DNA from 3 places in the Kitasatospora saccharophila genome. Region 2 is predicted to be linked to each of the others. Evidence: riboswitches for the same ligand, from Rfam matches in the RefSeq annotation. Region 2 holds a riboswitch; each other region holds the start of a gene.

Region 1 (7,981 bases), on a different contig from region 2:
CCGACCTGGTGCGCTGCGCCGTCCAGGCGGCCGCCGCCGTGCTGCTGCTCACCGGCACCGCCCGGGTCGGGACGCTGGCGCTGCTGATGGCGCTGTTCGGCGTCGCGGACGCCTTCTTCCTCCCGGCCTCCACCGGGCTGCTGCCCCTGCTCGTCCCCGCCGACCGACTGCGCGAGGCGAACGCGCTGCGCGGGTTCGTGCAATCGGCGTCGCTGGTGGTCGGGCCCGCGCTGGCCGGGGTGCTGATCGCGGCGGTCGGGCCCGGCGGTGCGCTGGCGGTGGACGCCGCGAGTTTCGCCGCCAGCGCCGCCGTGCTGGCCCGGCTGGGCCCGGCCGGCGGGGCGGCACCCGAGGAGGCGGACGGGGCGACACCCGCCGACCCGGAGCGGGCCGAGCGGCCCGGTTTCCTGGCCGAACTGCGGGTCGGCTGGCAGCAGGTGCGCAGCCGGACGTGGGTGTGGTCGGGGATGCTGGCGATAGCGGTCTACCACGTGGTGGTACTGCCCTCGGTGTTCGTGCTCGGGCCGGTGCTGGCGGAGCGCGAATGGGGCGGTGCCGGTGCATGGGCCGTGGTGGTCATCGCCTTCGGCCTCGGCGCGATCCTGGGAGACGTCTGCGCCTACCGCCTGAAACCCGCCCGCCCGATGGCCGTCGCCGCGGTGGCGATGGCGGTGGCCTCCTGCCAGGCGCTGGTCATCGGGTCCGGCGCGCCGGTCTGGGTGATCGCCGCGCTGGAGGCGGTCACCGGAGTCGGGGTCTCCCTGTTCTTCGTGCTCTGGGAGACCCTGCTCCAGGTGCACATACCGGAGCGGGTGCTCTCCCGGGTCAGCTCCTACGACCACCTGATCTCGGTGGCCCTGATGCCGCTCGGTCTGGTGCTGGCCGGTCCGCTCTCCGACGGCCTCGGCGTGCGGCCCGCCCTGTTCGGGATGACCGCCCTCGCCGTCCCGGCCGCGCTCGCCCTGCTCGCCCTCCCCGCCGTCCGCCGACTGCCCGCAAGCCCGCCGGGCGGGAGCGACGCGGTCCCCGGGGCCCGGGGGCCCGTGCCGGAGGCGGTGACGGGCGCATGATCCCGCCCGTGGATCCAGTGGTCCGCGGAACAGCGGAACGGCGGGCAGCGGTGCGAAGCAGCGGAGGAGAAGGGGACGGGAGAGGAGGGAGGCCCGCCCCACCGGCCTCTTCGGCCAGTGGGGCTACGGGATCAGCGGTACTCGCAGAGGTACGCCGTGTCGATCGAGACCTGGAGCTGGAACTTGCTGTCACCCGGAACGGAGAACCGCTCGCCGGCGGAGAAGGTCTGCCACTCCTCGGCGCCCGGGAGCTTTACGGTCAGCGCGCCGCTGACCACGTGCATGACCTCCGGCGCCGCGGTGCCGAACTCGTACTCGCCGGGGGCCATCACGCCCACGGTGGCCGGGCCGTCGGCCGAGGTGAAGGCGACCGACTTGACCGTGCCGTCGAAGTATTCGTTGACCTTGAGCATGCGCGTTCTCCTGCGGAAGGTGTGCGGAACGGCGGCCGGGGCGTCGCGCGCCCGGCCGCGGCGGGGGCGAGCCTATCGGCGCGGGCCGTCCGGTAGTCGCGGGTGTCCGCTGGTTGGTCACCGACCGGCGGCGGCCCCCGGCGGGGGGTGGAACGCGGTGCGCAGGGCGGTGGGTTCACCGTTCCCGGCCCTGGGCGCACCGGCGCCCGGCGGGGCAGGCGGAGCAGGCGGGGGCCCGGCCCGCGGGGGTGGCGGCGGGCCGGGCCGGGGGCGTCCGGACGGGGACGCCGGGGAGGGAGGATCAGCCGAGCGCGATGCCCGGGTAGAGCGGGTGGTCGGCGAGCAGGTCGACCGCGCGCTTGGCGACGGAGTCGCGGACGGCCCCGTCCAGCGCGTACTGCGCCTTGGAGGAGCCGACCGGGGTGGTCGCCGTCAGCACGGTGTGGATCAGCTCGGCGACCTCGTCCAGCTCCGCCGCGCCCAGCCCGCGGGTGGTCAGCGCGGGCGTGCCGAGCCGGATGCCGGAGGTGTACCAGGCGCCGTTCGGGTCCTGCGGCACGGCGTTGCGGTTGGTGACGATGCCGGAGTCCAGCAGCGCCGCCTCCGCCTGACGGCCGGTCAGGCCGTACGAGGAGACGTCCGCCAGCACCAGGTGGTTGTCGGTGCCGCCGGTCACCAGCGTGGCGCCGCGCGCCAGCAGGCCCTCGGCGAGCGCCCGGGCGTTGTCGACCACCTGCCGGGCGTACACCTGGAACTCGGGGCGGCGGGCCTCGGCGAACGCCACCGCCTTCGCCGCCATCACGTGCGACAGCGGGCCGCCGAGCACCAGCGGGCAGCCCCGGTCGACGTGCTCGGCCAGCTCCGAGGTGCACAGCACCATGCCGCCGCGCGGGCCGCGCAGCGACTTGTGCGTGGTGGTGGTGACGATCTGGGCGTGCGCCACCGGGTCGAAGTCCCCGGTCAGCACCTTGCCCGCGACCAGGCCCGCGAAGTGCGCCATGTCGACCATCAGGGTCGCGCCGACCTCGTCCGCGATCTCCCGCATCCGGCGGAAGTTCACCAGCCGCGGGTACGCCGAGTACCCGGCGACCAGGATCAGCGGCTTGAACTCCAGGGCGATCCGCCGCACCTCGTCGTAGTCGACCAGGCCGGTGGCCGGGTCCGTCCCGTAGCTGCGCTGGTCGAACATCTTGCCCGAGATGTTCGGCCGGAAGCCGTGGGTGAGGTGGCCGCCCGCGTCCAGCGACATGCCCAGCATCCGCTGGTTGCCCAGCTCGCGGCGCAGCTCGGCCCAGTCCTGCTCACTCAGGTCGTTGACGTTGCGCACGCCGGCGCGCCGCAGTGCCGGGCTCTCCACCCGCTGCGAGAGCACCGCCCAGAACGCCACCAGGTTGGCGTCGATCCCGGAGTGCGGCTGCACGTACGCGTGCTCCGCGCCGAACAGCTCGCGGGCGTGCTCGGCCGCCAGCTCCTCCACGGTGTCCACGTTGCGGCAGCCCGCGTAGAAGCGGCGGCCCGGCGTGCCCTCCGCGTACTTGTCGCTCAGCCAGTTGCCCATCGCCAGCAGCACGGCGGGCGAGGCGTAGTTCTCGCTGGCGATCAGCTTCAGCGAGGCGCGCTGGTCGGTCAGCTCGCCGGAGATCGCCGCGGCGATCCGGGGCTCGACGGCGCGCACCACGTCCAGGGCGCTGCGGAAGGCGGTGTCGGCGGCGGGGCTGCCGAAGGTGTGGGCGGACACGGACTCGACCACGGGCGGTCTCCTCGTAGTACGGAACGACGATTCGGACGGCCCAGGCGCACGGCGACAGCACGCGGTGCCCGGGGGCACCGCACGGAGCCGCTTCCCGATGGTGACTTCCATCCCAGCGCGCCAGTCACGGCTCACCGCGATGCTACCAACCGGCGGGCCGGCACCGGGAGGGGGCCCGGGAAGGGGCCCGGGAGGGGGTCCGGGAGGGGGTCCGCGGAGGAGGGCGGAGGGCGCGCGGGGGAAATCCCCTGGTGCGCCGGGGGCGGGCGTCGGCATGATCGGGCACATGACATGGACCGTCCCCGCCACCACCCGCACCGGCGGCTCGCTCACCGCGCCCGAGACCGAGCTGCTGCCGGACTACCTCGCCTGGCACCGCGCCACCTTCCTGCACAAGTGCGCCGGCCTGACCGGCGAACAGCTCGCGCTGCGCCCGCTGCCCGCGAGTTCGCTCTCGCTGCTCGGGCTGATGCGCCACCTGGCCAAGGTGGAGCGGACGTGGTTCCGGATCCGCTACGCCGCCCAGGACGTCCCGCCGCTGCACGCGGTGGAGGGCCACAAGGACGCCGACTTCGACCTGCTGGAACCGGAGCGGGCCGAGCAGGAGTACCTGGCGCTGCTGGAGGAGCAGCGGCTCGCCGACCTGGCGGTGGCCGGGGCCGGGCTGGACGAGCAACTGGCCGCGTACGGGGAGGAGATGTCCCTGCGGATGACGTACCTGCACGTCATCACCGAGTACGCCCGCCACAACGGGCACGCCGACCTGCTGCGCGAGCACACCGACGGGGTGACCGGCGGCTGAACGGGGAGGCCCCGGCGGGCGAAGTCCCCTGCCGGGCAGGGGCGCTGAAGCGGGCCCCGACCGAACGGATCGTCAGATGAGCGGATAGCATACTGAGTATGGGACCTCTCGAACCGAACGTGCCCGAGCTGATCCTCGGACTGATCGTCTTCTTCGCCCTCTTCTGGGCGCTCGGCAAGGTGCTGCTGCCCCGCATCGAACGCACCCTCGCCGAACGCCACGACAAGACCGACGGCGGGATCGCCCGCGCGGAGGCGGCCCGGGCCGAGGCGGAACGCATCCGCCAGGAGTTCCAGGCCGAACTCGCCGCCGCCCGGCACGAGGCCGCCGCCATCCGGCAGACCGCCGCCGAGGAGGGCGCGGCCCTGGTCGCCGCCCTGCGGGCGGAGGCGCTGCAGCAGCGCGAGCAGCTGGTGGCCGAGGCGCAGGTGCAGCTGGCCGCCGACAAGGTGCTGGCCGAGGCCGAACTGCGCGAGGACGTCATCAAGCTGGCGTCCGAGCTGGCCTCCCGGGTGGTCGGCGAACCGCTCGGCGACCTGCCCTCCACCCGCGCCGTCGCGGAGGAGTTCCGCAACCGCGCCGAGGTCTGACACCCCGCCGGGGGGAGAGCGGACGGGCCGCCCGGTCCCGAGCACGAGGCTCGTGGACCGGGCGGCCCGCCCGTTCGCGCGGGTGGCTCAGGAGCACGGGCCGTCGTCGGCCCACACCCCCCACTGGCCGCTGGCGGACGGGTTCTCGTTCAGGGTCCACCACTTGGCGTGGTAGTTGTGGCCGCCGTAGCTGGCCTTGTCGTTCGCCACGTAGGTGGTGGAGGCGGACCAGGCCGGGCTGCAGGTGCCGGTGCCGGTGCTCGGGGAGGAGCTGGTCCCGGTGCTCGGCGAGGTGCTGCTGCTCGGCGACGGGGTGGTGGTGGGCGGGGTCGCGCCGGCGAACTTCACCGTGTACTTGGTGAAGTCCCAGTCGTTCTGGGCCACGCTGGAGCAGGCGCCGGACAGGCCGGGGTCGACCGTGCCGGGGCACTGCCGGTCGCGGTTGACGGACCAGTAGGTGTACCGGGCCAGCTTGTGCGCGGTGGCGAAGTCCAGCACGGTCTGGAAGTCCGCCTGCCTGAAGTACTCGGCGGCGTCGGTGCGGCCGTTCATCATCGACACGCCCTCGTGGGCGTACGCGGTGGCCTCGTTCCAGCCGAAGGTGCTCTGCAGGAGCTGGTTGAACTTCACCAGCGCGTCGGTCTGCGCCGAGGCCCCGCTGAAGCCGCCGTCGAACGGCATGATCGAGTAGTTGTTCGGGGTGAAGCCCTGGGACTTCGCCTCCAGCAGCATCTGGGTGCCGAACCAGCCGGTGCCGGCGTTGGTGCCCGCGGTGGTGATGGAGATGTAGATGCCCGGGTTGTTCTGCTGCAGGATCCGGGCCGCGCCGATCTCGTTGTGGATGGCGGCGGTGTTCTCGTACTCCGGCTCCTCCAGGTCGAAGTCGATCGCCTTGAGGTTGTACTTGGTGACGACCTTCTGGTACGCCGCGGCGGTCGCCTCCGGGGTGCCGCAGGTCTGGCCGAGCTTGGTGCCGCCGTAGCCGCCCACCGACACCGAGACGTCGCCGCCCTTGTTGCGGATGGTCTGGATGACGGCCGGCATCGTGGTGTCGGTGTCGATCGAGGAGGTGCCGCCCCAGGACGGGCTGCAGGTGCTGCCCTGGGCCAGGATGAAGGCCAGCTGGAACGCCTTCTGGCCGGTGGCGTCCATCACGGCGGCGGCGTCCGGCGGGCTGTTGTCCTCCGGCATCAGGTACGGCGCGGAGGCGTACCAGTTGGAGCCGAGCCCGGCCGTGGTCGCGGCGTTGGCCGGGCCGGAGGCGGCGACCGCCGAGACGGCGCCGGCCAGCAGGCCGAACACGGACAGGGCGACCGCGGCGGAGCGCCGGGTGCGGCGGGTCCGGGCCGGGGCGGTGGCGGGGGTGTGTGGGGGAAGTGCGCGTTCCATCGAGGACCTCTCCAGGAGGCGGCGAGGACGGCGGCCCGGACGCGCGGCAGGTGGGGGTGCGCGGCCGGGTCAACGGTCGGGTGCCTAGCCGAGGTTGACGTGACTGCCACTGGTATAGACCTGTGCGGGGTCGCCGTCAACCCTTGCCGCCGCACTCCGGGAGGCCCGTTCCAGGACGCGGTCAAATCGCGGCAAAGCACTGGTCAAAGCGGGTGCGGCGGGTTCGCTGACGGCCCGTCAGGCGGCGGGCAGGTAGGACTCCAGGCCGCGCAGGAACACCTCGATCTTGAAGGCGTAGCGCTCGTCGCCCTCGCCCGTCACCATGGTGTCCGCCATCCGCTGCAGGTTCGGGAAGCGGTCGGCCGGGAGCGCCAGCAGGAAGCCGTGCAGCTGGCCGAAGTACTCGCCGATGTCCGTCCCGCGGGCGATCCGCTCCGCGTACACCGACGCCTCGTACGCGTCGGTGTCGATCAGCTGGCCGAGCCCGTCCAGCGCCCAGGCGGCGACCTGGGGCGGCAGGCCGACCCGGAGCAGCAGGTCGAGCAGGAACTCGGTGATCCCCAACTGGCTCTCGCCCAGCGGGATGCTGCCCAGCGAGACCAGCGACACGTCCCGGTGGGAGGTCAGCACCCGCTGCGCCTCGAAGCAGATCTCGGTGATCTGCTCCTTCCAGCGCTCGGGCTCCGGCCGGAGCGGCATCCGGATCTCCGAGACCACCCGCTCCAGCACCAGGTCGAGCAGCTCCTCCTTGTTGGAGACGTGCGCGTAGAGCGAGGCGGGGCCGGTGCCCAGCTCCTGGGCGACCCGGCGCATCGTCACCCCGGACAGGCCCTCGGCGTCCAGCACCCGCAGCGCGGTCTCCACGATCAGCGAGCGGCTGAGCGGCTGCCGCGGCTCCGCCTTGCGGGGCTTGTGCCACGGGATCTCGGGCATCCGCGCGGACATCTGGTCACCTGCTTTCGCTGGACGTTCCGTCGGCGATCATCGTACTCCGGGCGAACGCCGTTCGACGGGTGTGCGAAGCGCTGCACCCGGGGCCGGCTCCGGTGCGGGCCGGAGCCGGCGCGGCGGGGCAGGTGGGGCGGGCAGGCGGGGACGGGTCGGGGTCGGGTCGGGGTCGGGTCGGGGTCGGGGTGGGGGAGAAGTCAGGGGAAATCCGTTTGACGGGAACGCCGCTCGACTCGTAGAACGGTGTTCGTCCAAGGAAACACCGTTCAATCGCGCGGCCCCCGTCCTCCGCGCCTGGTAGCAAACAGGAGCTGTCATGACCGACGCGGTCGGCCCCACCACCGCGGCGCCGCCCTCCGGCGCCGCCGCCGAACCCTACCGCTGGCGCTGGGTCGCGCTGTTCGTCATCCTCGCCGCCGAGGTGATGGACCTGCTGGACTCGCTGGTGACCAACATCGCCGCCCCCGCGATCCGGGCGGACATCGGCGGCGGCGAGTCCACCATCCAGTGGCTCGGCGCGGCGTACACGCTGGCGATGGCCATCGGCCTGATCACCGGCGGTCGGCTGGGCGACATCTTCGGCCGCCGCCGGATGTTCATGATCGGCGCGGCCGGGTTCACCCTCGGCTCGCTGGCCTGCGGCCTGGCCCAGGAGCCCTGGCAGCTGGTCGCCGCGCGGGTGCTGCAGGGCCTGCTGGGCGCGGTGATGCTGCCGCAGGGCCTGGGCATCATGAAGGAGATCTTCTCGCCCAAGGAGCAGGGCGCGGCCTTCGGCATGTTCGGCCCGGTGATGGGCCTGTCGACGGTCGGCGGCCCGATCCTGGCCGGCTGGCTGGTCGACGCCGACCTGGCGGGCACCGGCTGGCGGATGATCTTCCTGATCAACATCCCGCTCGGCGTGTTCGCCTTCGTCGGCGGCCGGGTCTTCCTGCCCGCCCGGGAGCGGGGCCGGACCGTCCGGCTCGACCTGCTGGGCGCGCTGCTGGCCGCCGTCGGCGCGGCCGCGGTCATCTACCCGC
Region 2 (7,981 bases):
CCGGAGATCAGCACCGCCCGGCCGCTGGTCGCCACCGCGTGCCCGGCCGCCGCGACCGGGTCCGCGCCGTCGATCAGGCCCTGCCGGTGCCGGGTCAGCAGGAACAGCGCGTAGTCGATGCCCACCCCCAGCCCGATCATCGTCGCCAGCGTCGGCGCCACCGTCGCGAAGGTGGTCAGCGCCGCCAGCAGGCCCAGCAGCCCCAGGCCCACCACCACCGCCAGCAGCGCGCTGACCAGCGGCAGCCCCGCCGCGATCACGCTGCCGAAGCCGAGCAGCAGCACCACGACCGCGACCCCGAACCCGATCAGCTCGCTGACCCGGTCGCTCGGCGCCGGCCGCGCCAACTCGCCCAGCGGGCCCCCGTACTCGACCTGCACGCCGGCCTGGCGCAGCGGCGCCACCGCCGCGTCCACCTGGTCCAGGTAGTCGTCGCCGAACGTCGCCAGCACCCCGTCGAAGCGCACCGTGACGTACGCCGTCAGCCCGTCCGCGGACAGCGGCCCGCCCGGCTGCGGGGCCTGGCCCGGCGGCGGCAGCGGGTCCTGCGCCGACAGCACGTGCGGCAGGTGCTGCAGCGACGTCACCGCCTGGTCCACCTGCGACTGGAACTGCGTCAGCGGCTGCCCGTCGTGCAGCACCACCTGCGCGCTCGTCCCGCCGATCGCCGGCTCGTGCGCGGCCAGCACGTCCGCGCCGTCCTGCGCCTGGGAGCCCGGCAGCGAGAAGTCGTCCGAGTAGCCGCCGCCCACCGCGTGGTTCGCGACCTGCACCCCCGCCAGCACCAGCAGCCAGCCCACCAGCACCAGCACCGGCCGCCGGGCGCACCACGCGCCCAGCCGCCACAGCAGGCCGCGGCCCCGCTCCGGCACGGACCCTGACACGGTGTCGGACGAGGACATCGACCCTCCCGGGGACGCGGCGTCACCCGCACCCGGTGACCGGACTCCGAACGGTAGCCACGCCCCCGCCGCCCGCCCCGGCCACCCGGCCGCGACACGGCCGAACCCACCCGTACGCCGCGACCGGTCCGGCCCGGCCCGGCCCGGACCGGGCGGGGCGGTCGCGGCGTCCGGGTGGGCGCCGGGTGCGGTCAGCCGCCGAGGCCGAGCCCGAGGCCGCCGGCGACGGTGACCTCCTGGCCGGTGACGTAGCGGGCGGCGTCCGAGGCGAGGAACGCGACGACCTCGGCCACCTCCCCGCCCGTCGCGAACCGCTGGAACGGGATGCCCGCGCTCATGGCCGCCCGCGCCTCGGCCGGAACGCCGAGCTTGTCGTACAGCGGGGTCTCGGTCGATCCGGGGCTGACGGCGTTGACGCGGATCCCCCGGGGCGCCAGTTCGAGCGCGAGCGACGGCAGCATCGCCAGCAGCGCCCCGCGCGTCGCCGCGACCACGGTGGCGCCCGGAGCTCCCCGGTCGGCCCCGACGATCCCCACGGTCAGGACGATCGAGCCGCCGTCGGTCAGCAGCGGCAGCGCCTTCTGCAGGGTGAAGTACTGGCCCTTGAAGTTGACGTCGACCGCCTCGTCGAAGGCTTCCTCGGTCACCTCGGAGACCGGCGCGGGCCGGAAGACGCCCGCGTTGAGGAACAGCAGGTCCAGCGAGCCGAAGTGCTCGCGGACCGACTCGATCAGGGCGTCGGTGTCCGCCGTGACGCGGGCGTCGGCGCGGACGACGAGCACCTCCGGCGGCAGTTCGCGCCGGGCCCGCGCGATCGACTCGGGGTTCCGGCCGGTGACCGCGACGCGGTACCCGCGCTCGTGCAGCAGTTCGGCGGTGGCGCGGCCGATGCCGCTGGTGCCGCCGGTGATGAGGGCAGTGGGCATGGGGACTCCTCTGAGGTGGGGTGGAAGGGGGGTGAGGGCCGGCGACCCGTGGTGTCCGGTGCGGGCGGTGCGGAGCGAGTGCGTTCGGGTGCCGGGTGCCGGGTGCCGGGTGCCGGGTGTTGGGCGTCGGTTAGCGCGGGTCGGTCGGGCCGTGGTCGGTCGGGCCGTGGTCGGCCGGAGCGCCCGGCAGCGTCACGGCCGTCTCCTCGATCCGGACGAAGCGGCCGTCGGGGTCGCGCCGCGCGAACACGTACACCTCCTGGACGGTCCGGCCGCCGGCGCGGTCGACCAGTTCGACGACGTGGCGCTCCGCGTAGCCGCTGCCGTCGGCGAACTCGTCCAGAACGGTGACCTCGGCGCGCTCGACGGCCTCGCGGAGCCGGACGACGCGGGCGAGGAACCCGGCGCGGTCGACCCAACTCCCGTCCACGCGCTGGCGGAAGGCGGGGGCGAAGTGCCGGTCGACCGCCTCGTGCGCCGGTAGCCGCCGGTTGTTGAACAGGTCGTCGACGGCGTCCTTGAGCGTGCTCATCGAGGTCCTCCTGCCGTCGCGCGGGACGCGCTTCTCGTCGTGGTGCTCACGGGCCGGGCGTCCCTCACGCGGCGGTGAGCACGATCTTGCCCCGGAGGTGCCCGCGGGCCGCCCGCTCGTGCGCCTCGCGGGCCTCCGCGAGCGGGAACGTGCTGTCGACGGCGACGCGGAGCGCGCCCGTGTCGAGCAGGCGGCCGAGTTCTTCGAGCTGCCGGCCGTTCGAGCGCACCTGGGTGCCCGAGGTGGTGACGCCCAGTCGGGCGACCTCCGCCGGGGCGTACGCGGCGAAGAAGACGTAGTACAGCGCGCCGCCGCGCTTGAGCGTCCGCAGGAAGCGACCGCTCCCGGGGCCGCCGACGGTGTCGAGCACCAGGTCGACGTCACGGACGGCCTCCTCGGGCGCGGTCCTGGTGTAGTCGACGAACTCGTCGGCGCCGAGCTCGCGCAGGAACCGCTCGTGCGGACCCGAGGCGACCGCGACGACCCGGGCGCCCTTCCACTTGGCGAGCTGCAGCCCCAGGTGCCCCACGCCGCCGGCCGCGCCGTTGACCAGCACCGTCGTCCCGGGGCCCAGCGGCCGGGGTCGGTGCTGCTCCTCCTGGAGGGGGTTCGGGTGGTCGTGCCCGAGCTCCACCAGGTGCTGCCACGCGGTGAGCCCCGACATGGCCGCCCCCGCGGCGTGCACGTGGTCGACGCCGGCCGGCTTGTGCGCGAGGTCGGCGGCGGGCGCCGTCACGTACTCGGCGTACGCGCGGCCGTCGAAGCTCGGGAAGCGGAGCATGCCGAAGACCTCGTCGCCGACCGAGAAGCCCGCCACGTCGGCCCCGACCGCCGCGACCACGCCGGACACGTCCGACCCCGGGACGACGGGGAGGCGCACGGGCGGCCTCAGCTCGGGCGGGATGCCGGGCATCCCGTCGCGCAGGTACCAGTCCGGGGGGTTGAGGCCGACGGCGTGGACCCGGACCAGCACCTCGCCCGGCTGCGGCCGGGGGACCGGCACCTCGTCGCAGCGCAGCACCTCGGGGCCGCCGAACTCGTGCAGCCGGATCGCCTTCATCGTCTTCGCCGACATGGTGATTCTCCCTCTTCCCGCAGGCGGGATAGGCTAGGCGTAGCACCGCTACGCATATCCGTAGCAGTGGTACGAATATAAGTAGCACTGCTACGCATGTCAAAGGAGGACCCTTGCGAGCCGACGCCAGGAAGAACCGCGACCACCTGCTCGCCGTCGCGCGCGTCGCCGTCGCCGAACAGGGCGCCGACGCGTCCCTGCGCGACATCGCCCGGCGGGCCGACGTCGCCCTCCCCACGCTCTACCGGCACTTCCCGACCCGGGAGGCGCTGCTCGACGCCCTGCTCCGGGAGGGCTTCGACGCACTGGCCGACCGGGCGGCCGCACTCGAAGCCTCGGACCCGCCCGAGGGCGCCCTCGTCGCGTGGCTGCGCGACTGCGTCGCGCTCGCCCGCGAGTACCGGGGCGTCACCGAGCTGATGGCGGCCGCCATCGCGGACCCCGACTCCGCGCTGCACACCTCCTGCGTCACCATGCGCGCGGCGGGCACCCGGCTCCTCACCCGCGCCCAGGACGGCGGCGCGGCCCGGGCCGACCTCGACGGCGCGGAACTGTTCGCCCTCGTCGCGGCCCTCGCGTGGCTCGGCGACCACGGCTCGTTCGTGCCGTTCGCCGACCACCTCTTCACCGTGATCACCGACGCGGTCCTGACCGGAGGGGCGGACCGCGGCGCCGAGGAGGAACGCCACTGACGCCAGGTCGGGTGCGGGTGCGGGTGCCGACGGGGGCGGGCACGGGGACGGGGACGCGGGTGTTGGCGCGGGTGCGGGCGTGAGCGCCCGGGCCCGCCCCCGCCGGAGGCTGCTAGCATCGGCGCCGTCGCGACTGGCGAGAGGTGGAGCACCACCGGGGAGCGGCACCGCACAGCACGGGACCGGCACCGTCCGCCTGGGTGTCCTCCGAAGCCGACACGCGACTTCACGGAGGGGGCCACCACCATGGACCTTCGGTACGGAATCAACCCGCAGAACACCCGCGCCCGGATCGAGCCGCCGCCCGGCGCCGAACTGCCGCTGCGCCTGCTCAACGGGCAGCCCTCGTACGTCAACCTGCTGGACGCGCTGAACGCCTGGCAGCTGGTCAGCGAGGCCGCCGCCGTGTTCGGCCGCCCCGCCGCCGCCTCCTTCAAGCACGTCTCCCCGGCCGGCGCCGCCCTCGCCGGACCGGTCGACCCGGCCGCCGCCGAACCGTACGCCCTCGACCCGGCCGCCGTCGGCCCGCTCACCTCCGCCTACCTGCGGGCCCGCGACGCCGACCCGAAGTCCTCCTACGGCGACCTGGTCGCCGTCTCGCACGAGGTCGACGCCGAACTCGCCGACCTGCTCGCCCGGGTGGTCTCCGACGGCATCGTCGCCCCCGGCTACGCGCCCGGCGCCCTCGACGTGCTGACCCGGAAGAAGGGCGGCCGCTACCTCGTCCTGGAAGCCGACCCCCGGTACGTCCCGCCCGCCGTCGAGACCCGCGAGGTGCACGGCCTGCGCCTGGTCCAGGACACCGACACCACCCCGCTCACCGCCGCCCTGCTCGCCGACGTCCGCACCGGCACCCTCACCCCCGCCGCCGCCGACGACCTGCTGTTCGGCCTCGCCGTGCTGCGCCGCACCCAGTCCAACTCGGTCTGCTACCTGCGCGACGGCGCCGCCCTCGGCATCGGCGCCGGCCAGCAGTCCCGGGTCGACTGCACCCGGCTGGCCGGCGCCAAGACCGACACCTGGTGGCTGCGCCGCCACCCCGCCGTCCGGGCCCTCGACTTCCGCCCCGAGATCCGCCGCCAGGACCGGATCAACTGGCGGATCCGCTACCTGGAGGGCGACCTCACCCCCGACGAGCGCACCCGCTTCGCCGCCGCCCTGAGCGGCGGCGGCGACGTCCCCGACGAACTCGGTCCGGACGAACGCGCCCGCTGGGCAGCCGAGTTGGACGGCGTCGCGTTCGTCTCCGACGGCTGCCTGCCGTTCCGCGACAACGTCGACCACGCCCGCCGCCACGGCGTCCGCGCGATCGCCGAACCCGGCGGCTCGCTGCGCTCCGCCGAGGTCGAGACCGCCTGCGCCGAACACGGCATCACGCTCGTCCACACCGGCCTGCGGCTGTTCCACCACTGACGGCCGGGCGCCGACGCCCCGTCACCGGCGCCCCGTCACCGGCCTTCCGCGATCGGCGTCCCGCTGTGGGCGTCCTGCTGTGGGCGCCGGGGCATCCGGTCGGTCCAGGCGCGCTGTTCGGGGGTGTCCGGGACGGCCAGGCCGCGGGCCCGGGCGATCCGGTCCCAGGTGTCGTTCGGGTCCGCGCCGGAGCGGACCAGGACGGCGGCCGCCAGCAGCGAGGAGCGGCCGATCCCGGCCCGGCAGTGCACTACCAGGTGGTCGCCCGCGGCCAGGCGCCGGGCCAACTCGTCCACCACCGGCAGGACTTCGGAGAGGACGGGGACGGTGCGGTCCGGGACCGGCACGGCGGTGAAGCGCAGCCCGGCGGCCCGGGCGAGGGACGCCTCCGCGGCCAGCCCGAGCTCGGCGGACTCCGCCGGGGTGAGCGCGCTGACCAGCCCGCTCACCCCGAGGGCGGCCAGCGCCGCCAGTTCCTCCGCCAGCCAGTCGCCGCCGCGCGGCCGGGCCATGGTGCTGAGCCGACCCGGTCCGGGACGGTCGATCGTGAACAGGGTGGGACGCATGACGGGAGCCGACCTCCGGACGGGGTGGGGGTGTTCGGTCGCGCGGGAGGGGCGGCCGGTGCGCGGTGCGCGGTGCGCTACGTGGTGCGGTGCGTGCCGGCCCGGCGGTCGGCAGGACAGCGGACCGGGGCGTCGGCAGCGGGGAACGGCCGGCCGGACGGGCGCGCGCGGACGAACGGGCACGGCGCGGCGGCGGGCGGTGCACCGAGGCTAGCACCACCCGCCGGGCCCGAGGAGTCGGCGAGACCTCCCGGCCGGTCCGTCCAGGATCGGGACCTCCCGGCCGGTTCGTTCAGGGGCGCGGCGTGCCGAGGAAGCGCAGCACGGCCAGGACGCGGCGGTGGCCGGTGTCGGCGACCGGGAGGTCGAGTTTGGCGAAGATGTTGTTGATGTGCTTGGCGACCGCGCTCTCACCGATCGTCAGGGCCTCCGCGATGCCGGTGTTGGAGTGCCCCTCCGCCATCAGGGCCAGGACGTCCCGCTCGCGCGGGGTCAGCCGCTCCAGTGGGTCGCTGCTGCGGCGCAGCAGTAGTTGGGCGACGACCTGCGGGTCCAGCGCGGTGCCGCCCGCGGCGACCCGGCGGACCGTCTCCACGAACTCCGTGACGTCGGCGACGCGCTGTTTGAGCAGGTAGCCGACGCCGCTGGTGTCGGCGGACAGCAGGTCGGCCGCGTAGCGCTCCTCGACGTACTGGGACAGCAGCACCACCGCCGTCCCCGGCCGTCTGCGGCGGATCTCCAGGGCGGCGCGCACCCCCTCGTCGGTGAAGGCGGGCGGCATCCGGACGTCCACCAGGGCGAGTTCGGGGCGGTGCTGCTCGACCGCCGCCAACAGGGCCTCCGCGTCGCCGGCTTCCGCGACGACCTGGAAGCCGCCCATCTCCAGCACCTTGACCAGGCCGACCCGGAGCAGCACCGAGTCCTCGGCGATCACCGCGCGCACGGCAGCTCCGCGGTCACGGTGGTGGGCCCGCCCACGGGGCTGCTGACGCGGAAGGCGCCGTCGACCGAGCCGACCCGTTTGGCCAGCCCGCTCAGCCCCGTCCCGGTGGCGGGGTCGGCGCCGCCGAGCCCGTCGTCCGTGACGTTCACCCGCAGCACCGAACCGAGCCGGCTGACCGTCACCTCGGTGCGGGTCGCCCCGGCGTGTTTGATCACGTTGGCCAGGGCCTCGGAGACCACGAAGTACGCCACCGACTCCACGCCGGGCGGCACCCGTTCGTCGAGGTCGACCCGCAGGCGCACCGGCAGCGGGAGCCGGGCGGCCAGGCCGGACAGGGCCGCGTCCAGCCCGCGGTCCTCCAGGACGGCGGGGTGCAACCCCCGTACCAGGTCGTTGAGTTCGGCGATCGCCTGTTTGGCCTCCAGGTGGGCCTCGGCGACCGCCGCGCGGGCCCCGTCGGGCAGGTCGGGGGTGGTGGCCAGGACCAGGCCGAGGTTGACGGCGAGCGAGACCAGCCGCTGCTGGGTGCCGTCGTGCAAGTCCCTTTCTATTCGGCGGCGTTCGGCGTCGACCACCTCGATCAGGCCGGTGCGGCTCTCCGCCAGGTGCTCGACCCGCTGCTGGAGCCGCTGGAGCCGCTGGGACCGGCTGGGGCCGAGCAGGGCCGCGGCCGCCCGCGACTCGCCCCGGGCGACCGCGCCCGTCAACCAGGGCAGGACGGCCAGCAGCAGCAGCCCGGCCAGCGTGTAGTACGGCAGGTTCGCCGCGTACCCGAGCCAGCTCTGGTGATTCGGCGCGGGCACCGCCCAGGCCCAGCCGTAGGCGGTGGCGCCCGCCAGGCCCGCGGCCGCGGCGGCCAGCACCAGCAGCTCCGCGGCGGCCAGCAGCGGGCCGAGCAGCAGGTGGTAGCCGACCCGGCGCCAGGTCTGCGC
Region 3 (6,218 bases), on a different contig from region 2:
CCGAAGCCCGCGACCAGGATGCCGAAGGCGATCAGCAGCGGGCCGAGCAGATGGTCGCGGGGGCGGTCGGTGCCGGGGCGGATCCGGATCGTGGAGGCCAGGCCGAAGCCGGAGAGCAGCACGCCCAGCGAGGTCAGGACCGCCCACAGGGCCGATGCGGCGACGTGGCCGGAGATCATCGGGCCGTCGGCCGGCCGGCGGTCCGGGAGCGCGCGCCGGGCGCTGACGGGGCGTGGGGTACGGCCATGATGCGGGTCCTCCTGCTGGGTTCCGCACGACGCTACCGGGGGGCGGAACAAGACTCCGCCACGGATTGGCAAAGCCTTCACCGCACCCGTCCGGCCGAGCCGGAACCGCGCGTCCTGACGACCCGTCAGGTTCACTCGGGCGGCCCACCAGCGCGAACGCGGGGTCGTTCGATTCACAGCGAATGCCCAGGGACTTCCCGGCCGCCGCCCAGCATCGGCCGGCCGGGCCCCCGAGGGGGTCGGACGGGCTCCCGGAGGGGCGGCGGGAAGGCCGGCGACAGGGGCTCCGGAGGGCCGGGCGGGAGGTGGACCGGAGGTGGCGCGGCAGTGTCGTCCAGGCGCCGTCCAGCTGGTGCGCAGGTGGTGTTCAGGCGCTCCGGAGCGAACCGTCCGGGGGCGCCGCGACCCCGTCCGGACATGCGGAAGGCCCCGGTCCGGCACCACCTTGCCGGGCCGGGGCCGGGGCCCACGGAGTGGGGGGACGTCCCTCGTCAGCCGACCGGGACGGTCGGTTCGGCGGCGGGGGCGGCGGCCGCCCCCTTCGCCTCCCGGGCCGCGGCGCGGCGGGCGACGAAACGGTTGACCAGGGTGACCATCGCCCAGGCGAAGGCCCAGCCGACCAGGATGTCGATGATGAAGTGCTCGGCGCCGTAGACCAGCGTGAAGGCCATCGCCAGCGGGTACGCGGCGAGCAGGACGCGCAGCTTGCGGCCGGCCAGCGGCCAGAAGAACAGCGCGATCACCATCGGGTAGGCGGCGTGCAGCGAGGGCATCGCGGCGACGTCGTTGGCGAACTTGCTGCCGTTCTCGAAGATGGTGCCCGCCCGGGGCAGGCCGCTGTCGTTGAGCACGGTGTTGACCACCCGGTCGACGACCGGCATGTGGCCCTCCAGGCCGGCCAGCCACGGCGGGTCGGCGGGGTAGAGCACGTAGGTGGCGAAGCCGATCGCGGTCATCGCCAGGTAGCAGCCGAGGAAGTGCCGGAACCGGGCGTGGTTGCGCTTCCACAGCACCGCGAGGATCACGAACACCGCGAAGAAGTGCGACATGTAGACGGTGACGGCGGCGTAGTCGTACCACTGCGGGTGGCCGGGGTGGTACAGCAGGTCCTGCAGGCGGACGGTCCAGGTCTCGCCGAAGCCGAGCACCTCGTCGAAGGCGATCTGCGGGGCGTAGTGCGGGCGCCACGGCGTGTGCGCCCCGTAGCCGCGGAGCAGGGAGTACGCCCAGACCACGGCCATCACGGGGACCCAGTCGCGCAGGACGTACAGCCAGCCCTTGCGGCCGCCGCTGTGCACGGACGCCGTGACCAGGGCGGCGATCAGCCACAGGAAGACCACGTCGTTGGCGTACGGCAGGCCGTAGACCGCGAGGTAGCGCCAGAAGGCCAGCACGAAGAGCGGCCAGGCGAGGTGTCGGAGTTTGAGCCGGGACAGCAGGTGGAGCGCCAGGGAGCGTGACCGGGCTGCCAGGTGGGACGAGTCGATCATGCGTCACGAAGCTAGCAACAGCGGCTTGGAGATTCCTCTTGCCGCGCGCCGGGGTTCCCAGCGAGTTCCCAGGCGACCCACGGACGGGTGGCGGGGGCCGCCAACCGGACTAATGCTCGACATTAATAATGGCGAGCATTAATGTGGAGACATGACGAGGAAGTCGACGGGTGCACGGAGCACCCTTGCGGGCGGCGGCTCCGGCGACGGTTCCACCCGGGCGCTGCTGATCCGGTCCGCCGAGCGCCTGTTCGCGGCGCAGGGGGTGCACGGCGCGCAGCTGCGCGAGGTGGTGCGGCAGGCCGGGCAGGCGAACCCGTCCGCGGTGCAGTACCACTTCGGCTCGCGCGAGGGCCTGCTGGACGCGGTGATGGCCGAGCGCCAGCAGCGCACCGAACGGGCGCTGGCCGCGCGGATGCCGCAGCCCGAGGGGCGTCCGCTGGGCGAGCTGCTGGGGGCGCTGGTCGACGCGGAGGCCACCGAGCTGCGCACCGAGCGCGGCCGGGACTGCCTGCGGATCTCCACCCAGGTCAGCCACCGCAGCGGCATCCGGGAGCGGCGTCCGCACGCCGGGCTCGCGGGCACCCTGTACTGGCGGCTGATCCTCGAACTGGAGGCACCGCTGGTCCCGCTGGCCCCCGAGGCCGTCCGGCTGGAGCGGATCGACCTGGCGCTGACCCTGATCGGGGCCGCGCTGGCCGAACGCGCCCGGCAGCTCGCCGAGGGCGAGCCCACCCTGAGCGGGGACGGCGCGTACCTCGCCGACCTGGTCTCCGTCTGCACCGGTCTGCTGACCGCGCCGGTGCCCTGAGCGCCCCGCCCTGAGCGCCCCGCCCGGAGCGCCCCGCCCGGAGCGGGAGACCCCGGCCCGGCGGCGGCGGAAGGAGAACGCAGGACCCAGCGGTAGGACGCGGACGCAGAACGCGGACGCGGAGCGCGGTGCGGCGCTGTGGAAGCGGTGGCTGAAGCAGCGGCGGCGGCGCGGCAAGGAAACCGGGCGCCCACCAGGCGCCGAGCACCGAGGAGCAAGTCATGAGCGAGTTGTCCGGCAAGACCGTCATCATCACCGGCGGGGCCCGGGGCCTGGGCGCGGAGACCGCCCGGCAGGCGGTCGCGGCGGGGGCGAACGTGCTGATCACCGACGTCCTGGACGCGGACGGCGAGGCCACCGCCGCCGAACTGGGCGAGCGGGCCCGCTACCGCCACCACGACGTCAGCTCGGAGCAGGACTGGGCGGACGCGGTCGAGTACGCGCAGGCCGAGTTCGGCGCGGTGCACGGGCTGGTGAACAACGCGGGCATCTCCACCGGGAGCTTCCTGGTCGACGAGTCGGTGGAGCACTTCCGCAAGGTGCTCGACATCAACCTGACCGGCGTGTTCATCGGTATGAAGACGGTCGTCCCGGCGCTGCGGGCGGCGGGCGGCGGCTCGGTGGTGAACATCTCCTCGGCGGCCGGCCTGATGGGCCTGGCGCTGACCGCCGGCTACGGCGCCTCCAAGTGGGGCGTGCGCGGCCTGACCAAGATCGGCGCGGTGGAGCTGGGCGTGGACCGGATCCGGGTGAACTCCGTCCACCCGGGCATGACCTACACGCCGATGACCGCGTCCACCGGGATCCAGCGCGGCGAGGGCAACTACCCCAACACCCCGATGGGCCGGGTCGGCGAGGCGCCCGAGATCGCCGCGGCCACCGTCTTCCTGCTGTCCGACGCGGCCTCCTACGTCACCGGCGCCGAGCTGGCGGTGGACGGCGGCTGGACCACCGGCCCGACCGTCCGCTACGTGATGGGCCAGTGATCCCCGGCGACCGCGCACCGGTCATCGGCCGGTGCGCGGTCGTCCGATCACTGCCGCTGCGGGCCGAGTTGGCGCGTCGCCGCCTCCACCGTCTGGGCCAGTAGCACCGCGATCGTCATCGGGCCGACGCCGCCCGGCACCGGGGTGATCAGGCCGGCGCGCTCGCGGGCCGAGGCGAAGTGGACGTCGCCGACGTTGCCGGGGTTGTAGCCCGCGTCGATGACGACCGCGCCGGGCTTGAGGTGTTCGCCGCGGATGAGTTCGGGCCTGCCGACGGCGGCGATCAGGACGTCGGCTTCGCGGACGATCGACGGGAGGTCGACCGTCCGCGAGTGGCAGTACGTGACGGTGGCGTCGCGGGCGAGCAGCAGCATGCCCGCGGGCTTGCCGAGGATCGCGCTGCGGCCGATCACGACGGCGTGCTTGCCGGTCAGCCCGACCCGGTACTCGTCGAGCAGGCGCATGATGCCGCCCGGGGTGCAGGAGGTGAAACCGGGGAGGCCGAAGGACATGGCGGCGAAGGAGTGCGTCGTGACGCCGTCGACGTCCTTGGCGGGGGCGATGGCTTCGAAGGCGGCGCGTTCGTCGACCCGCGGGCCGGCCGGATGCTGGAGCAGGATGCCGTGGACGGTCGGGTCGGCGGACAACTCGCCCAGGACGTCGACGAGTTGGGCGGTGCTGGTGGCGGCCGGGAGTGGGACGTGGCGGGAGCGGATGCCGGCCTTCTCGCAGCGGTTGCGCTTCATCCGGACGTAGGTGACGGAGGCCGGGTCCTCGCCGACCAGGACGGTGGCGAGGCAGGGGGTGACACCGGTGCGCAGGCGGAGGTCGGCGGCCGCGGCCGCGGTGGCGTCGGTGAGGCGGCGGGCGGGGGCGGTGCCGTCCATCAGCCGGGCGAGGACGGGGTTCTGGTCGGTCATGGGCGCAACTCCCTGGGTCTCGGGGTGAGTTCGCCCAGGCGCGCGGCAACGGCGGTGCGGCCGCTCCCCGGTGGTGCTCCACCCGTGCGCCAGTCACGGCCCTGCGGGCATCGTAGCCGAGGGCCGGACCGGACGGCGGGGAACGGGGGTCAGGACGCGGCGGATTCGATCCGCTCGACGATGAGTTCGCAGAGTTCGTGGGTGCGCAGGGCATCGGTGGCGTCGAGGGTCTTGCCGGCGCGGAGGGCGTCGAGGAAGTGCAGGACGACCTGTTCGATGCCGCGCTGGCGGGCGACCGGGACCCAGTCGCCGCGGCGGCGGACGGTGGGCTGGCCGCGGTGGTCGATGATTTCGGCGAGGTTGTGGACCTCGCGCTTGGAGTCGGCGCCGGAGACTTCGAGGATCTCCTCGGTGGAGCCGGAGACCCGGTTCATGATGCCGAGGGCGGTGAAGCCGCGGCCGGCGAGGGTGAGGACGAGGTGTTCGACCAGGCCGTCGCGGGTGCGGGAGCGGACGTCGACGTGTTCGATCTCGCCGGGGACGAGGAAGCGCAGGCTGTCGACGACGTGGATGAAGTCGTCGTAGACCAGGGTGCGGGCGCGTTCGGGCAGGCCCTCGCGGTGCTTCTGCAGGACGATCAGGTCGCGCGGGCGTTCGGCGGCGAGCAGGTAGCCGGGGGCGTGGCGGCGGTTGAAGCCGACCAGCAGGGAGCGGCCGGTGTGTTCGGCGAGGGCGACCAGGCGGCGGGCGCCGTCGAGGTCGTAGGCGAGCGGCTTGTCCACGTAGACGTCGACGCCGCGGGTGAGCAGTTCCTCGACGATCGGGACGTGCTGGTCGGTGGCGGCGTGGACGAACGCGGCGCGGATGCCGGAGTCGATGAGTTCGCCCAGGTCGGTGGTGCGGAACGGGAGGCGGTGGGCGTCGCCGATCCGGTCGAGCTTGGCCCGGTCGCGGGTCATCAGGCGCAGGTCGAGGCCGGGTTGGGCGGTGAGGACCGGCAGGTACGCCTTCTGCGCGATGTCGCCGAGGCCGATGACGCCGACCGGGATCGGGGTGGTGCTGCGGCCGGTCTCGTGATCGCTCATCGGGCACTCCTGCGAGGGTGGGTGGTGGTCGTCCCTGACCACCCGGCAGCATATGCCAGGACGCTCGTTGAGCTGTCCGAACACCGCTGGATCGGCCGATTCGCGTCGGTGCGGGCCCGGGTCCGGGCCGCGGGTCTAGGTCTTGCGCAGTTCGGGTGCGGGGGCCCCGATCAGTTCGCGGCGGACGGCGTCCCAGGCGGCGCGGAGGGCGGCCGCGCAGGAGCGGGTGTCGGGGCCGAGCAGGCGCAGCCAGGCGCCGCACTCCCCCGGCAGGGTGGAGACGCCGTACAGCGGGCCGCGGTCGCCGAGCGGGGCGAGCGCGGTGTGCAGGACGTCGGCGATCCGGGCGGCCGGGGCGAGCGGGCTGAGGACGTACAGGGTGGACATCACGTCGTGCCCGGCCAGGACGGCCGGGCCGGTGACGCCGCCGCCGGGGGTGGCGGCGGGGAGCAGCCGGACGGTGTCCAGGGCGAGGAGTTCGCCGTCCGGGCGGCGCGCTTCCAGGTCGGCGGCGAACACCCGGTAGGCGTGCCGTTCGCCGCGGGCGAGCCGGCCGGCCAGCACGGTCTCGCCGGCCAGCACGGTGGCGGACGGGTCGACGGTGAGGACGGTGCGCTGGTAGAGGCGGGAGCCGGCGAACGGGATGACCGGTTCGGGGAGGTACTCGACGTAGGCGCG

Evidence for each region. A riboswitch is a leader RNA that binds a small molecule or an ion and turns the genes downstream of it on or off. The one in region 2 is predicted to bind ZMP and ZTP.
Region 1: another riboswitch for ZMP and ZTP. It lies ahead of ABD345_RS30300 (glycine hydroxymethyltransferase); the one in region 2 lies ahead of ABD345_RS03580 (phosphoribosylaminoimidazolecarboxamide formyltransferase).
Region 3: another riboswitch for ZMP and ZTP. It lies ahead of ABD345_RS39555 (bifunctional 5,10-methylenetetrahydrofolate dehydrogenase/5,10-methenyltetrahydrofolate cyclohydrolase); the one in region 2 lies ahead of ABD345_RS03580 (phosphoribosylaminoimidazolecarboxamide formyltransferase).

Annotation. Positions count from the first base shown of each region.
Region 1 covers NZ_BAAANS010000052.1:36,704-44,684, forward strand. Annotated here, with positions in the region: gene ABD345_RS30290 (MFS transporter) at 1-1,070, shown strand, start outside; gene ppnP (pyrimidine/purine nucleoside phosphorylase) at 1,202-1,483, opposite strand; gene ABD345_RS30300 (glycine hydroxymethyltransferase) at 1,785-3,233, opposite strand; ZMP/ZTP riboswitch at 3,265-3,371, opposite strand; gene ABD345_RS30305 (DinB family protein) at 3,520-4,035, shown strand; gene ABD345_RS30310 (F0F1 ATP synthase subunit B) at 4,134-4,625, shown strand; gene ABD345_RS30315 (carbohydrate-binding protein) at 4,713-6,014, opposite strand; gene ABD345_RS30320 (TetR family transcriptional regulator) at 6,252-6,959, opposite strand; gene ABD345_RS30325 (MFS transporter) at 7,279-7,981, shown strand, end outside.
Region 2 covers NZ_BAAANS010000003.1:102,967-110,947, reverse strand. Annotated here, with positions in the region: gene ABD345_RS03605 (MMPL family transporter) at 1-902, opposite strand, end outside; gene ABD345_RS03600 (SDR family oxidoreductase) at 1,094-1,828, opposite strand; gene ABD345_RS03595 (nuclear transport factor 2 family protein) at 1,959-2,360, opposite strand; gene ABD345_RS03590 (NADP-dependent oxidoreductase) at 2,425-3,435, opposite strand; gene ABD345_RS03585 (TetR/AcrR family transcriptional regulator) at 3,549-4,127, shown strand; ZMP/ZTP riboswitch at 4,247-4,336, shown strand; gene ABD345_RS03580 (phosphoribosylaminoimidazolecarboxamide formyltransferase) at 4,374-5,540, shown strand; gene ABD345_RS03575 (protein-tyrosine phosphatase family protein) at 5,576-6,106, opposite strand; gene ABD345_RS03570 (response regulator transcription factor) at 6,399-7,049, opposite strand; gene ABD345_RS03565 (sensor histidine kinase) at 7,037-7,981, opposite strand, start outside.
Region 3 covers NZ_BAAANS010000128.1:533-6,750, reverse strand. Annotated here, with positions in the region: gene ABD345_RS39575 (hypothetical protein) at 1-179, opposite strand, end outside; gene ABD345_RS39570 (phosphatase PAP2 family protein) at 740-1,738, opposite strand; gene ABD345_RS39565 (TetR/AcrR family transcriptional regulator) at 1,890-2,549, shown strand; gene ABD345_RS39560 (glucose 1-dehydrogenase) at 2,771-3,535, shown strand; gene ABD345_RS39555 (bifunctional 5,10-methylenetetrahydrofolate dehydrogenase/5,10-methenyltetrahydrofolate cyclohydrolase) at 3,583-4,455, opposite strand; ZMP/ZTP riboswitch at 4,481-4,562, opposite strand; gene ABD345_RS39550 (Gfo/Idh/MocA family protein) at 4,605-5,504, opposite strand; gene ABD345_RS39545 (urease accessory protein UreD) at 5,676-6,218, opposite strand, start outside.